3 linked regions of the Diaphorobacter ruginosibacter genome follow. The protein of the gene in region 1 interacts with the protein of each later gene in a pairwise test. Links are inferred from orthologs where the notes say so. Each region holds a gene or a part of one and is shown on either strand. Other genes may lie near its edges.

Evidence for each region.
Region 2: the proteins of H9K76_RS00595 (region 1) and H9K76_RS16725 interact in binary tests that used the Escherichia coli proteins (3 or more experiments, as listed by UniProt). The link is inferred for Diaphorobacter ruginosibacter from one-to-one orthologs.
Region 3: the proteins of H9K76_RS00595 (region 1) and ftsA interact in binary tests that used the Escherichia coli proteins (3 or more experiments, as listed by UniProt). The link is inferred for Diaphorobacter ruginosibacter from one-to-one orthologs.

What each region holds. Positions count from the first base shown.
Region 1 is NZ_CP060714.1:121,609-126,087, reverse strand. Bases 900-3,735 are described here. They hold H9K76_RS00595 (rod shape-determining protein), read right to left. Parts: upstream 2,922-3,735; coding sequence 1,878-2,921; downstream 900-1,877. Other genes in these bases: gatC (Asp-tRNA(Asn)/Glu-tRNA(Gln) amidotransferase subunit GatC), read left to right, coding at 3,463-3,735; mreC (rod shape-determining protein MreC), read right to left, coding at 900-1,821. Also shown: mrdA (penicillin-binding protein 2), read right to left, coding at 1-280; rod shape-determining protein MreD, read right to left, coding at 335-850; more of mreC, read right to left, coding at 847-899; more of gatC, read left to right, coding at 3,736-3,762; Asp-tRNA(Asn)/Glu-tRNA(Gln) amidotransferase subunit GatA, read left to right, coding at 3,795-4,479. UniProt on the Escherichia coli protein: Forms membrane-associated dynamic filaments that are essential for cell shape determination. Acts by regulating cell wall synthesis and cell elongation, and thus cell shape.
Region 2 is NZ_CP060714.1:3,671,283-3,675,882, forward strand. What follows is about bases 941-3,897. They hold H9K76_RS16725 (helix-turn-helix domain-containing protein), read right to left. Parts: upstream 2,939-3,897; coding sequence 1,943-2,938; downstream 941-1,942. Other genes in these bases: ispG (flavodoxin-dependent (E)-4-hydroxy-3-methylbut-2-enyl-diphosphate synthase), read right to left, coding at 941-1,940; pilW (type IV pilus biogenesis/stability protein PilW), read right to left, coding at 2,931-3,761; rlmN (dual-specificity RNA methyltransferase RlmN), read right to left, coding at 3,790-3,897. Also shown: hisS (histidine--tRNA ligase), read right to left, coding at 1-478; more of ispG, read right to left, coding at 672-940; more of rlmN, read right to left, coding at 3,898-4,600.
Region 3 is NZ_CP060714.1:4,335,217-4,339,674, reverse strand. The notes cover bases 887-3,701. They hold ftsA (cell division protein FtsA), read left to right. Parts: upstream 887-1,586; coding sequence 1,587-2,816; downstream 2,817-3,701. Other genes in these bases: ftsZ (cell division protein FtsZ), read left to right, coding at 2,982-3,701; H9K76_RS19665 (cell division protein FtsQ/DivIB), read left to right, coding at 887-1,571. In the rest of the region: H9K76_RS19670 (D-alanine--D-alanine ligase), read left to right, coding at 1-702; more of H9K76_RS19665, read left to right, coding at 699-886; more of ftsZ, read left to right, coding at 3,702-4,205. UniProt on the Escherichia coli protein: Essential cell division protein that assists in the assembly of the Z ring. May serve as the principal membrane anchor for the Z ring.

The sequences.
Region 1 (4,479 bases):
TGGAGACCTTGGAGCGCATGATCTCAAGCGTGTAGGCCGAATAGTTGGAGGCCAGCACCACGCCGTTGCGGTCAAGGATCAGGCCCCGGTTGGGCACGATCGGCACGACGGCCGTGCGGTTGCTCTCGGCCTGGTCGGCCAGGTCGTCATGGCGCACCACCTGCAGCACCAGCAGGCGCGAGACGATGAGCAGGAATGCCAGAAAGACCAGGAAGCCGACGACGATCACCCGCAAACGGAAGCGAGAGACGTCGGCCTCTACATTTCGCAATTCAGTCATGGTGTGCGGGCTTCATGGGTGGCCGGTCGGACAAACAGGCAGGCACGGCAAGCATCAGAGCGGCCGGTTCTCGTCCGGATCGGGCGGACGCCGCTGCGGCGCAAGCAGGATCCACGTGGCAATCGGCCACAGAACGGCTTCCAGCGCAGGTGCAATCAGACCTTCGAGGCCTGGCAAAGTTCCCCCGGAGATCAGGCGCAGCAGGAGCTCGATCGCGTGAGCTCCCACGAACAGCGGCACCATCTGCAGCGCCTGCAGCCACACGTTGAACCACAGCATGCGGCGGCTGGACATCTGGGCCGCATACATCAGCAGGCAGTACACCAGCGCATGCTGGCCGAGCAGCGCGGACTGGCTCACATCCATGCACAGCCCGAGGATGAAAGCCACGCTCATGCCCACGCGCTGCGGCTGGTGGATGCCCCAGAACGCAAGCAGCACCATCAGCCAGTCGGGCGTCCAGACCACGCGCCCGAGCGGCAGCAGATTGATGGCCAGCCCCACGACAAAGCTGGCGACGATGAACAGCGGGCTGACGGGGAGCAGCAGCTGCTGGCCCTTGGGCATCATGGGCGGCCTCCATTCTGGGCACGGCCCGGAAGGTCCTTCGTGGCCTTGGCCGGCTTTTCGGCCTTGCCGGATTTCGGCGCCGGTACCTCGGCCTCGACCTCGGCACGCACGCCGTCGGTGAGCGGCTTGAGGACCGAGACGTATTGCGCGCCGCTCATCTGTGCAAGGGGCTGGCAGTAGATGCGCGAGAACGACGAATCGGCGCGCTTTTCCACCTTGATCACCCTGGCCACCGGCAGCCCGGGCTGGTAGACGCCGTCCATGCCGCTGGTACTGAGCAGATCGCCCTCTTGTACATCGGCATTGCTTGGCATGAAGCGCAGCTCCATGCCTCCGCCATGCAGCATCACGGGATCGCCATAGGCCACGCCCCGCGCACCGGTGCGCATGTTCCGCACAGGGATCGCCTGGTCGCGGTCGATCAGCAGCGTCACCTCGCTGGAGAGCGGGAACACCCGCGTGACCTGGCCGAGTACGCCCGAAGCATCGATCACCGGAGAGCCCGGGACGACGCCGGCGATCTGCCCACGATCGATGACCACGCGACGGGTATAGGGGTCTGCGGCATCGTAGACGACCTGCGCGGCCATGCCTTCGGCCTTGACGCGCTCGCGCAGCTCGAGCAACTGGCGCAGCTGGGTGTTCTCCTGCAGCAGCAGGTCGACCTGGTTGGCCTGCTGCGACATGGCCGCCATCCTGCTCTGGGCTTCGTCACGGCCCTTCTGTGCATCCTCGAGCGCCTGGAAGTAGCCCGCGCCGTACTGTGCGAACTCCACCGGCTTGAGCATGGCCCACTGGATCGGCATGAGCACCGTCCCGATCGCGCCACGGATGGGCTCGGTGACATGGAAACGCGCATCCGCCACCATCAAAAACAGCGCCAAGGCGCTGTAGAGAGTCAGGCGTGCGAGGGGCGAGGGGCCGTGCTTGAAAAGAGACGGGGCCTTTCGGTCCAGCGTGCCTAGAGGCATGGCCTACTCCATTGGACTACGCACCCTGCATGCACCACGCTGGCCCGCTCTTTCGGTCACTCGTTGGTGAAGATGCCGCCGTGGCGGTCCATGCGCTCCAGCGCAATGCCGCAACCACGCACCACGCAGGTCAGCGGTTCTTCGGCCACCAGCACCGGCAGGCCGGTTTCCTCGGCCAGCAGGCGGTCGAGGTCGCGCAGCAGCGCACCGCCGCCGGTCAGCATCATGCCGCGCTCGGCGATGTCGGCGCCCAGTTCGGGCGGTGTCTGCTCCAGCGCGTTCTTCACGGCGGAGACGATCTGGTTCAGTGGCTCGGTCAGTGCCTCCAGCACTTCGTTGCTGGAGATGGTGAAGCTGCGCGGCACGCCCTCGGACAGGTTGCGGCCCTTGACTTCCATTTCCTTGACTTCGGAGCCAGGGAATGCGGAGCCGATGTTCTTCTTGATGGCTTCGGCGGTCGGCTCGCCGATCAGCATGCCGTAGTTGCGGCGGATGTAGTTGATGATGGCTTCGTCGAACTTGTCTCCACCCACGCGCACGGAACCCTTGTAGACCATGCCGCCCAGCGAGATCACGCCCACCTCGGTGGTACCGCCGCCGATGTCCACCACCATCGAGCCCGAGGCTTCGGAGACCGGCAGGCCCGCGCCAATACCGGCGGCCATGGGTTCCTCGATCAGGTCGACGCTGGTGGCGCCGGCCGCTTCGGCCGCATCGCGGATCGCGCGGCGCTCCACCTGGGTGGAGCCGCAGGGCACGCAGATGATGATGCGCGGGCTCGGCGTGAGCACCGAGCGCGGATGAACCATCTTGATGAACTGCTTGATCATGTTCTCGGTGATCACGAAGTCCGCGATCACGCCGTCCTTCATGGGACGGATGGCTTCGATGTTGCCTGGAACCTTGCCGAGCATGGCCTTGGCCTCGCGGCCCACTGCCTGGATCACCTTCTTGCCGTGGGGTCCGCCTTCGTGGCGGATGGCGACCACCGAGGGTTCGTCGAGGACGATGCCCTTGTCACGGGCGAAGATCAGGGTGTTGGCGGTGCCCAGATCGATGGCGAGGTCGGTGGAGAAGTACCGACGGAAAGCTCCGAACATTCAAGAATCCTCTCAGGCACGGCAGGCACATCGGCGTGCCGTCGCCGGGAAAAACGGGGTAGATTTTGGCCTTGTTCGCACACTGACCGACAGTGCGGAGGGTATTGCGGCAAAGCCGGCATAATACCGCAACACCTGTGAATAACTGCTGTCAAAACCGCCTGGATTGGGGCTTTACACACAGTTTCCTTGCGGAATTCGCCCCTCGCGACCACGATCCATTGTTTCTGCACCGCGCAAGGCGCCGCCACGCACCGAAATGGGGACGAAACGGCCGCGAAGCAGGGGGAGCAGAGTGCAGCAAATGACGTCGGCCATCTCCGCGATCCAGGCCTCCGGGCCATGATCGTCGCCGGCCCGGCCCCTGGCCGCATGGGGCTTTGACCAAGCCTGCCAGGCGGCCTTGCCCGCACACGCCGGAGGTGCCGGGTTCAAAGGCAGGATAATAGATGGCTTCCCCTTTTGCGCATCCACCGGCCGGCACCCTGCCTGGGCTCTCCGGCGTATCGATGCCCGGGTCGACTTCCTCCCAGAGATTTCTATGGCACTGACACAAGACGACATTGCCCGCATTGCCAATCTGGCACGGCTGGAACTTAACCAAAACGAGAGTGAGCGCATGCTCACTGGACTCAATCAGTTCTTCGAGGTGGTCGAGCAGATGCGCGCCGTGGACACCTCGAGCGTGACGCCGCTGTCGCATCCCGTGGCCGCCATCCAGGAGATCGCGCTGCGCCTGCGCGAGGACGTGGTGAGCGAGCCCGACAACCGCGAGGCCAACCAGAAGAGCGCACCCGCGGTGGAAAAGGGCTATTTCCTCGTCCCCAAGGTCATCGAGTAAGTCCAGAGAACAACAAGAAAAGAGCACACAGCATGAGCACTCCCGCTTCCAGCGATCTGCACGACCTGAGCCTCGCCCAATTGGCGGCCAGGCTCAAGGCCCGCGAGGTTTCCTCCGTCGAGGCCGCACAGCATTTTCTCGCCCGCGCCAAGGCCCACGATGACCTCGGCGCCTATGTCCACATCAACGAGGACGTGACGCTCGCCCAGGCCCGCGCCGCCGACGCCGCCATTGCCGCCGGCAGCAGCGCGCCGCTTGCCGGCGTGCCCATCGCCCACAAGGACCTGTTCGTCACCAAGGACTTCCCGACCACCGCCGCGTCGAAGATGCTCGCGGGCTACCAGTCGCCGTTCGACGCGACCATGGTGAGCCGGCTGGCCGACGCCGGCTGCGTCACCCTGGGCAAGCTCAACATGGACGAGTTCGCCATGGGCTCGGCCAACGAGAACTCCGCCATCGGCAAGGTGCTGAACCCCTGGGACAAGGCCCGCGTTCCGGGCGGCTCCTCGGGCGGCTCGGCGGCTGCGATCGCGGCGCGCCTGGCGCCCGGCGCCACCGGCACCGACACCGGCGGCTCGATCCGCCAGCCCGCGTCGTTCTGCGGCGTCACCGGCATCAAGCCCACCTATGGCCGCGCCAGCCGCTACGGCATGATCGCATTCGCATCGAGCCTCGACCAGGCCGGCCCCATGGCCCGCTCGGCCGAAGACTGCGCGC
Region 2 (4,600 bases), 3.5 Mb from region 1 along the record:
GGCCCAGGCTGTTGAGCTGCAGCTCGACGTTCTGCAGGCCGATCTCTTCCCACAGGCTGTTGGCCAGCAGGATCAGCTCGGCATCCACCTCCGCCCCGGGGAAGCCCAGAGCTTCCGCGCCGACCTGGTGGAACTGGCGATAGCGGCCACGCTGCGGCTTCTCGTGACGGAACATCGGGCCCATGTAATACAGGCGCTTGCCGCCCTCGTACAGCATGGTGTGCTCGACCACCGCACGCACGACACCGGCAGTGGCCTCGGGACGCAGCGTGAGATGTTCTCCATTGAGCTTGTCCTCAAACGAGTACATCTCCTTCTCGACGATATCGGTCACCTCGCCGAGGCCCCGCACGAACAGGGCCGTCGGCTCGACGATGGGCGTGCGCATGTTGCGGTAGGCAAAGCGCTCCATCAGGTTGCGAACCTTCTCTTCCAGCCACTCCCACCTGGCGGATTCTGGCGGGAGGATGTCGTTCATCCCCTTGATGGCCACCAATTTTTGAGTCTTGCTCAACTGAAATACCTTTTGTTGTCTATGGCGCTTCCTGGCGCCTTCGCTGGATCGAAAGACGGGATTTTCGCCTGAATGCGAAAGTGCGCCTCAAAAAAGGATGCGCGATCCCGTCAATCAAGTGTCCGTTTGTTCTCGATTTAATCCCGGTGTGTTCCCGTCAGGCCGCCTTCACCGCGCCGAAACGCTTGGCAATATAGCCTTCCACGATCTGCTGGAACTCCTCTGCTATGCCCTCGCCGCGCAAGGTCATCGCCTTTTCACCATCGATGAAGACCGGCGCCGAGGGTGCCTCGCCGTTGCCCGGCAGGCTGATGCCGATATCGGCATGCTTGCTCTCGCCCGGGCCGTTGACGATGCAGCCCATGACCGCCACCTTGAGCGATTCCACTCCGGGATACTGTCCTCGCCAGATCGGCATCTGGAAACGCAGGAAGTCGTCGATCTGCTTGGCCAGTTCCTGGAACGTGGTGCTGGTCGTGCGACCGCAGCCCGGGCAGGCCGTGACGCTGGGCACGAACATGCGCATGCCGAGGGACTGGAGGATCTCGGAGGCGACCACCACCTCCTGCGTACGGGCCTCGCCCGGCTGGGGCGTGAGCGAGACGCGGATGGTGTCGCCTATGCCTTCCTGCAGCAGCACCGAGAGCGCGGCCGTCGATGCCACCACGCCCTTGGTGCCCATGCCGGCTTCGGTCAGGCCCAGATGCAGCGCATAGTCGCAGCGGCGCGAGAGCGCGCGGTACACCGCGATCAGGTCCTGAACACCGCTCACCTTGCACGAGAGGATGATCTGGTTGCCGTTCAGGCCCATTTCCTCCGCACGCCTGGCCGAATCGATGGCCGAGGTGATCAGCGCCTCGTACATCACCTGTTTCGCATCCCAGGGGGTCGCGCGGCGGCTGTTCTCGTCCATGAGGCTGGCGAGCAGCTCCTGGTCCAGGCTGCCCCAGTTCACGCCGATCCGCACGGCCTTGTCGTAGGCAATGGCCGCCTCGATCATCTGGCCGAACTGCTTGTCGCGCTTGTCGCCCTTGCCCACATTGCCGGGGTTGATGCGGTACTTGGACAGCGCCTTGGCGCAGTCCGGGTAGTCGGTGAGCAGGCGATGGCCGTTGTAGTGGAAATCACCGACCAGCGGGACGTTCTCGCCCATGCGGTCGAGTTGTTCGCGAATATAGGGAACGGCCGCGGCGGCCTCGGGCGTGTTGACGGTGATGCGCACCATCTCGGAGCCGGCGCGTGCCAGTTCCTTCACCTGGATGGCGGTGCCGATGGCATCGACCGTGTCGGTATTGGTCATGGACTGCACGCGCACGGGGGCGTCCCCGCCCACCGTCACGACATGGTCGCCCCACACCACCCTCGCCTGCCGCGACTTGCGGGCGGCAGGCGTGGACATTGCCACGGGTTGTTCAGCAAAGGTCATCTTTACTTCACCTCGAAGCGCGCGACTTTGCCGTGCGCATAGTTGGCCATGGACATGGGCTCGCCACGCACGATCACATCGGTCGCGTCGGGCCGGCCCACCGTCACACTCCATGGGGGTGAGCCCGTCGCCACGACGCTTTCGCCGGCCGCCAGCTCGCGCTGCAGCACCACGCCATTGACGGAACTCACGATCTTGATCCAGGAAGGCGCACGGGTGCGGATCTCCAGCACCTTGGAAGGGTCTCCCGCCGGCAGCGGTGCACTGCCCGCTGGGGCCGGCGCCATGGCAGCGGCCACGGGAGCGCTGGCGCCCGGGTTCGCGGCGGAGGGAAGCGTTGCCACGGTCGCCGCACTCGCTACCTGTGCAGGTGTGGTTGCAGCCGGGGGAGCGGACGTGGTCGCTGGAGATGGAGCCACGGGCTCGGCGCCCGGCTCCACAGCAGCCACGGGCTCCGACACCGCCGTAGCGCCCTGCCCCGCGTCATTCGCCGCCATGGTCGTGCCAGCACGCTCGATGGCAGTCGAAGCCTCCTTGCGTGGCATGAAGGCAACAGCCAACGCACCGATCAGCAAGCCGACAACGGCCACACCGATCCAGCGTGACTTGTTGGAGGATTCGAGCGAGGAGGATTCGGGCTTGAAGCGGCCTGTAGGGTCCTTGAACGAAGCGTTCAGTCCCCGCGTGACATGCAGCGGCTGCGGCGCGCCCGAGGGCAGCAGGGCAAGCACCTGTGCCGCATCCACCTTGAGCGTGCGGGAGACGCTTGCAGCCAGGGCGCGCATGAAGACATTGTCGGGAAACTCGTCATGGCGATCCGCCTCCAGCGCCTCGATCTTGCTCACCGGCACCTTCAGCGCAACCGCCAGAGCGACGGCGTGCACGCCCATGGCCTCGCGTGCCTGGCGCAACAGGGCACCCGCCGTGACGCCTGGAGGGAGACCTTCGTTCACGTTGTCTTCTGGCGCCTGCGCGCCCAGCCCCACCTGCTCACTCATTGAAAGCCCCTCTCTCATAGGCCAGCGACTGTTTGGAATCCGGGAAACGCTTGTGCAACTGGCCTGCCAATTGGCGCACCGAGGCCTGATCGCCCAGCGAGCGCTCGATCTTGATGCCCAGCCACAGCGATTCGGCCGAGGCAAAGCTGCCATTGTTCACACGACGGATGTAGAACTGGGCGCGTCTGGCATCGCCCTTGTTGTATTTGAGCTGCGCCAGCTCGTACCCGATGATTGGGTTGGCGGCATCGAATTCATAGGCCTTCTGCAGGATGGGCTCGGCCTCTTCCGGCTTGCCCGAGCGCACCAGGCAGACGCCCTTGGACATCATGGTCTTGCTGCGGTCCATGTAGGTCGGAACGGCCAGCGCCTTGTCGAACATGTGCTCGGCCTGGGCGTACTGCTGCTTCTGGCACGCGAGCCATCCGAGGTTGTGCATGATGTCCGGATCGCTGGGCCGCATGCCCTGTGCCTTGAGCAGGTTCTCCTCGGCCAGGCCCAGGTCGTTCATCTGCATGTAGATCAGGCCGCGCAGATGGTATGCGTCCGTGAAGGTCGGGTCAGTCGCGAGCGCCTGGCGCGTCTCTTCGAGCGCCACGGAAGCCTGTCCGCGCTGCAGGTAATTGGCGGCCAGTTCCAGGCGGATGCGAGCGCGGCGGCGCACATCGGTTTCGCCACTGGAGGAAATCGTGTCCTTCTCGACCTCGGCACCGGATGCTCCCGCCGATGCACAGCCGCTGAGGCTCATGACCGCGGCGAGCACCGTTGAAGCACCCAGCCCGACCAGGGCTGCACGCCGCCACCCAACGCCCCATCCGTTCATACTGACCCCCTTTGTTCTATTGCACACCTCAAGCCGCTGGCTTGATCTCAATCGTCCTGAGTTTCGCCATGCGCTGTTCGACCCTGGTCCGGTCGCGTACGTCACCGGCCAACTGGCCGCATGCCGCGTCGATGTCATCACCGCGTGTCTTGCGCACGGTGGTGACGATACCCGCATCGGACAGCAATTTCGAGAAAGCAGCCACCTGGCTGGCGCTCGACCGCTTGAGCCCCGACGCCGGGAACGGGTTGAACGGGATCAGGTTGAACTTGCAGGATACGTTGTCTGCACCCTGTCCGCGCACCAGATCGATCAGTTGCCTTGCATGTTCTGCCTGGTCGTTCACGCCATCGAGCATGCAGTATTCGAAGGTGATGAAGTCGCGCGGCGCATGCTCCAGGTAGCGATTGCAGGCCTGCAGCAGCTCCTTGAGCGGGTATTTGCGATTCAGCGGCACCAGGTTGTCACGCAGCGCATCGTTGGGCGCATGCAGCGACACGGCCAGGGCCACCGGGCAGTCCTGGGCCAGCCTGTCCATGAAGGGGACGACGCCCGAGGTGGATACGGTCACCCTGCGGCGCGACAGGCCGTAGCCGTGGTCGTCGAGCATGGTGCGCAGCGCCGGCACCAGCGCCGAGTAGTTCTGCAAGGGTTCACCCATGCCCATCATCACCACATTGGAGATGACGCGTTCATCGGTATTGAAGCGCTTGCGCAGGAAATGCTCTGCATACCAGAGCTGGGCGATGATTTCGCCGGTCGTCAGATTGCGGCTGAAGCCCTGATGCCCCGTCGAGCAAAAGCGGCACCCCACCGCGCAACCGGCCTGCGAGGAGACG
Region 3 (4,458 bases), 4.2 Mb from region 1 along the record:
GCTTCGAGCATCTCCATGGACAAGATCATGACCAAGCGGATCTGGCGTGCCGAAGGCCTGCCGACACCCGACTGGAAGCTCGTGTCCAGTGCCGCCGAGACCGCGCAGGCCTTCAAGGACCTGGGTTCTCCGATGATCGTCAAGCCTGCGCGCGAAGGCTCCACCATCGGCCTCACCAAGGTGACGTCGGTCGGCCAGTGCGAACAGGCCTATCGCCTCGCATCCCAGTTCGATCCGGAAGTGCTGTGCGAGCAGTTCATCGATGGCGACGAGACCACCTGCCCGATCCTGGGCCAGGGCCATGACGCCCGTGCGCTGCCCGTGATCCGCATCGTCGCCCCCGAAGGCAACTACGACTACCAGAACAAGTACTTCACCGACGTCACGCAATACCACTGCCCGAGCGGCCTGCCCGAGGCGGAGGAGCGCGAGATCCAGCGCCTCGTCGTCGAGGCCTTCCGCACCCTGGGCTGCCGCGGCTGGGCACGTGCGGACATCATGATCCGCAAGAGCGACCGCAAGCCGTTCCTGCTGGAAATCAATACATCGCCCGGCATGACGGGCCATTCGCTGGTGCCGATGTCGGCACGGGCCGAAGGCATCGACTACCCCGAGCTGTGCCTGCGCATCCTGTCGATGGCCTCGCTCGACGCACGCCAGGGCACCCCGAAGAATGAACCGCAAGGAGCCGGCGCGCAATGAACGACGCACTGCCAGCACCTCTCGACGTCAGAGTCATGAACATGATCGCCACGATCCTGTTCGTGTGCTGCGCCGTGGGCCTGCTGGTGGGCGGCGGCTGGTGGTTCCTGCGCAATCCGGCGTTCAGCATCGGGCGCATCGTGGTGCATGGCGATCTCTCGCACATCAATCCGGTGAGCCTGCGCGCCAACGTGGCGCCGCAGCTGATGGGCAATTTCTACACGCTGAACCTGCAGCAGGCGCGCGAGGTGTTCGAGGGCGTTCCATGGATCCGCAAGGCGCAGGTGCGCCGCGAGTTCCCGAACGGCCTTGCCGTCGAGATCCAGGAGCACCAGGCGCGCGCGTTCTGGGGCGCCGAGGGCAGCCCCACGCTGGTGAACAACTACGGAGAGGTCTTCGAGGCGGATGCGGATGACGACGAGGACTCGCGCCTGCCGCGCCTGATCGGGCCGGATGGCCGCTCGCTCGAAATGCTGCAGATGTATGACCGGCTCGCTCCCGCGGTGAAGCCGCTGGGGTCGGCCATCGACACGCTGGCGCTCAACGGACGTGGCAGCTGGCGCATGACGCTCGAAGGCGGCGCGAGCATCGAGATGGGCAGCGGCAGCACGATCGACGTGCTGCAGCGGCTGGACCGCTTCGTGCGCACGGTATCGAAGGTCGCTGCGCAGCAGGGCCGCAAGGTGGATTCGCTGGAGACCGCTGATCTCCGGCAGATGGATGGATATGCGTTGCGCCTGCGCGGCGTGACCACGGTGAGCGCAGAGACGGCTGCCGCACGCGCGAGGACTGCGGCGGCGCGGGCGACCGCACGGCCGGCGGCGGCGCGCACGACGACAACGACACGCACACCCGGGCGCAACAACTGAGGGCAGGACGGATTTATGGCAAGAGAATACAAAGATGTGGTTGTCGGGCTGGACATTGGAACAGCCAAGGTGATGGCCGTCGTGGCCGAGGTGATGCCGGACGGCAACCTCAAGCTCGCGGGCCTGGGCATCGCGCCGAGCAACGGCCTCAAGCGTGGCGTGGTGGTCAATATCGACGCGACCGTGCAGAGCATCCAGCAGGCCCTGAAGGAGGCCGAGCTGATGGCCGACTGCAAGATCCAGCGCGTCTACACCGGCATCACCGGCAGCCACATCCGGGGCCTCAACTCGAGCGGCATGGTGGCCGTGAAGGACAAGGAGGTCTCGCCCACCGACGTCGCACGCGTGGTGGAAACCGCCAAGGCCATCAACATCTCGAGCGACCAGCGGCTGCTGCTGGTCGAGCCGCAGGAGTTCGTGATCGACGGGCAGGACGTGAAGGAGCCCATCGGCATGAGCGGCATCCGTCTCGAAGCCAAGATCCACATCGTGACCGGCGCGCAGAGCGCCGCCGAGAACATCATCAAGTGCGTGCGCCGCTGCGGCCTGGAGGTCGAGCAGCTCATGCTCAATCCGCTCGCCAGCAGCCAGGCCGTGCTGACCGACGACGAGCGCGAGCTCGGCGTGGCCGTGGTCGACATCGGTGCGGGCACGACGGACGTGGCCATCTTCACCGGCGGCGCGATCCGTCACACGGCCGTCATCCCGATCGCCGGCGACCTCATCACCAGCGACATCGCGATGGCGCTGCGCACGCCGACCAAGGACGCCGAGGACATCAAGGTCGAGAGCGGCTATGCCAAGCAGCTGCTGGCCGATCCGGACGCGCAGGTCGAGGTGCCGGGTCTGGGCGACCGCGGCCCGCGCATGCTCTCCAAGCAGGCGCTGGCCGGCGTGATCGAGCCGCGCGTCGAAGAAATTTTTTCACTCGTGCAACAAGTGATACGCGAGTCCGGGTTTGAGGAAGTGCTGTCGTCTGGCATCGTGCTGACGGGTGGCAGCGCGGTGATGCCGGGCATGGTCGAACTGGGCGAGGACATCTTCCTCAAGCCGGTGCGACGCGGCATCCCGAAGTATTCAAGTGCCCTGTCCGACATGATCGCCCAGCCTCGCGCGGCGACTGTCATGGGGCTTTTGGAGGAAGCGCGGCTCGCACGCCTGCGTGGATTCAAGGTCGCGGCCAAGAGTGGCTCTGTGAAAACAGCGTTCGGTCGTTTCAAGGACTTCATCGTGGGGAACTTTTGAAATGACGGAGCATCTTCTCTGGCTTGCACGCGCGGGACCACCGTCCCCGTTCGTTCGCGACCGATGGCGAAGCACGGGACCTCCACCATCGAGGAACATCACCGACGAGAAATCCCATTCATATTTGGCAATTGCATTTGAAGAACTAGCGTTAGGAGCACCAACATGACCATCGAAATGATCGAGTCCGAAGAGTTCAACCAGGGCACGCAGATCAAGGTGATCGGTGTGGGCGGCGGCGGCGGAAATGCCGTTGAACACATGATTTCCCGCAGCGTGCAAGGTGTGGAGTTTGTTTGCGCCAACACGGATGCACAGGCTCTGACACGCAGCAGCGCACATCGCACCATCCAGCTGGGCGGCAGCGGCCTGGGCGCGGGCAGCAAGCCCGACAAGGGCAAGGAAGCCGCCGAGCAGGCCGTCGAGGATATCCGCCAGGCCATCCAGGGTGCTCACATGCTGTTCATCACGGCGGGCATGGGCGGCGGCACCGGCACCGGTGCGGCTCCCGTGATCGCACGCGTTGCCAAGGACATGGGCATTCTCACCGTCGGCGTGGTGACCAAGCCATTCGACTGGGAAGGCGGCCGTCGCATGAAGAATGCCGACGAAGGCCTGACCGAGCTCGAGGCCAATGTCGACTCGCTGATCGTTGTGCTCAACGAAAAGCTGCTCGACGTGCTGGGCGACGAAATCACGCAGGACGAAGCGTTCGCGCATGCCAATGACGTTCTCAAGAACGCCGTGGGCGGCATTGCCGAAATCATCAACGAGTACGGCCAGGTGAACGTCGACTTCGAAGACGTGCGCACCGTGATGGGCGAGCCGGGCAAGGCGATGATGGGCACGGCCACCGCGAGCGGCCCCGACCGCGCGCGCATCGCTGCCGAGCAGGCGATTGCCTGCCCGCTGCTGGAAGGCATCGACCTGTCGGGCGCCAAGGGCGTGCTGGTCCTGGTCACGGCAAGCAAGGGCAGCCTCAAGCTGTCCGAGTCGCGCCTGGCCATGAACACCATCAACGCCTACGCGTCGCAGGATGCGCACGTGATCTTCGGTGCGGCCTACGACGAGTCGCTGGGCGACGACATCCGCGTGACGGTGGTGGCCACCGGCCTGTCGCGTGCCAACGCACGTCGCCAGCCGATTTCGGTGGTGCAGGGCGGCCTGCGCACCGGCACCGACAACCTGCCCTACACCATGGCTGTTGGCGGCGTGACTGCATCGGGAGGCATCAGCGGTGGTGCTGCACAGCCCGGCTACGACAACATGTCGGTGCCGAGCGTGTGGCGCACCAACCGCACCCATGCGACAGCGCGCGTGGATGCCCTGTCCTCGGGCGGCATGGAGGAGCTGGAAATCCCCGCCTTCCTGCGCAAGCAGGCGGACTGAGGTCCGGCGCGACGCCCTTGCCGCGTGCAGGGGCACCCGTTTCACGAGCGCCGTGTCAGCGCGCGGCGCCCGTGAAACGTTGAATATGAGCTACGTTCGGTTAAACAGAGAAGAGTGGAGGGAGCGGGCGACCGCTTCCTCTTTTTTTTGCTTCCGGCTTTTGTTTTTTTGCTTCCGATTTCGTAGCGCAAGGAGATTCTCTATTGGGGAAATAGAGAGATTGCTTCAGCCGGGTTACACCTGTTCACCTACA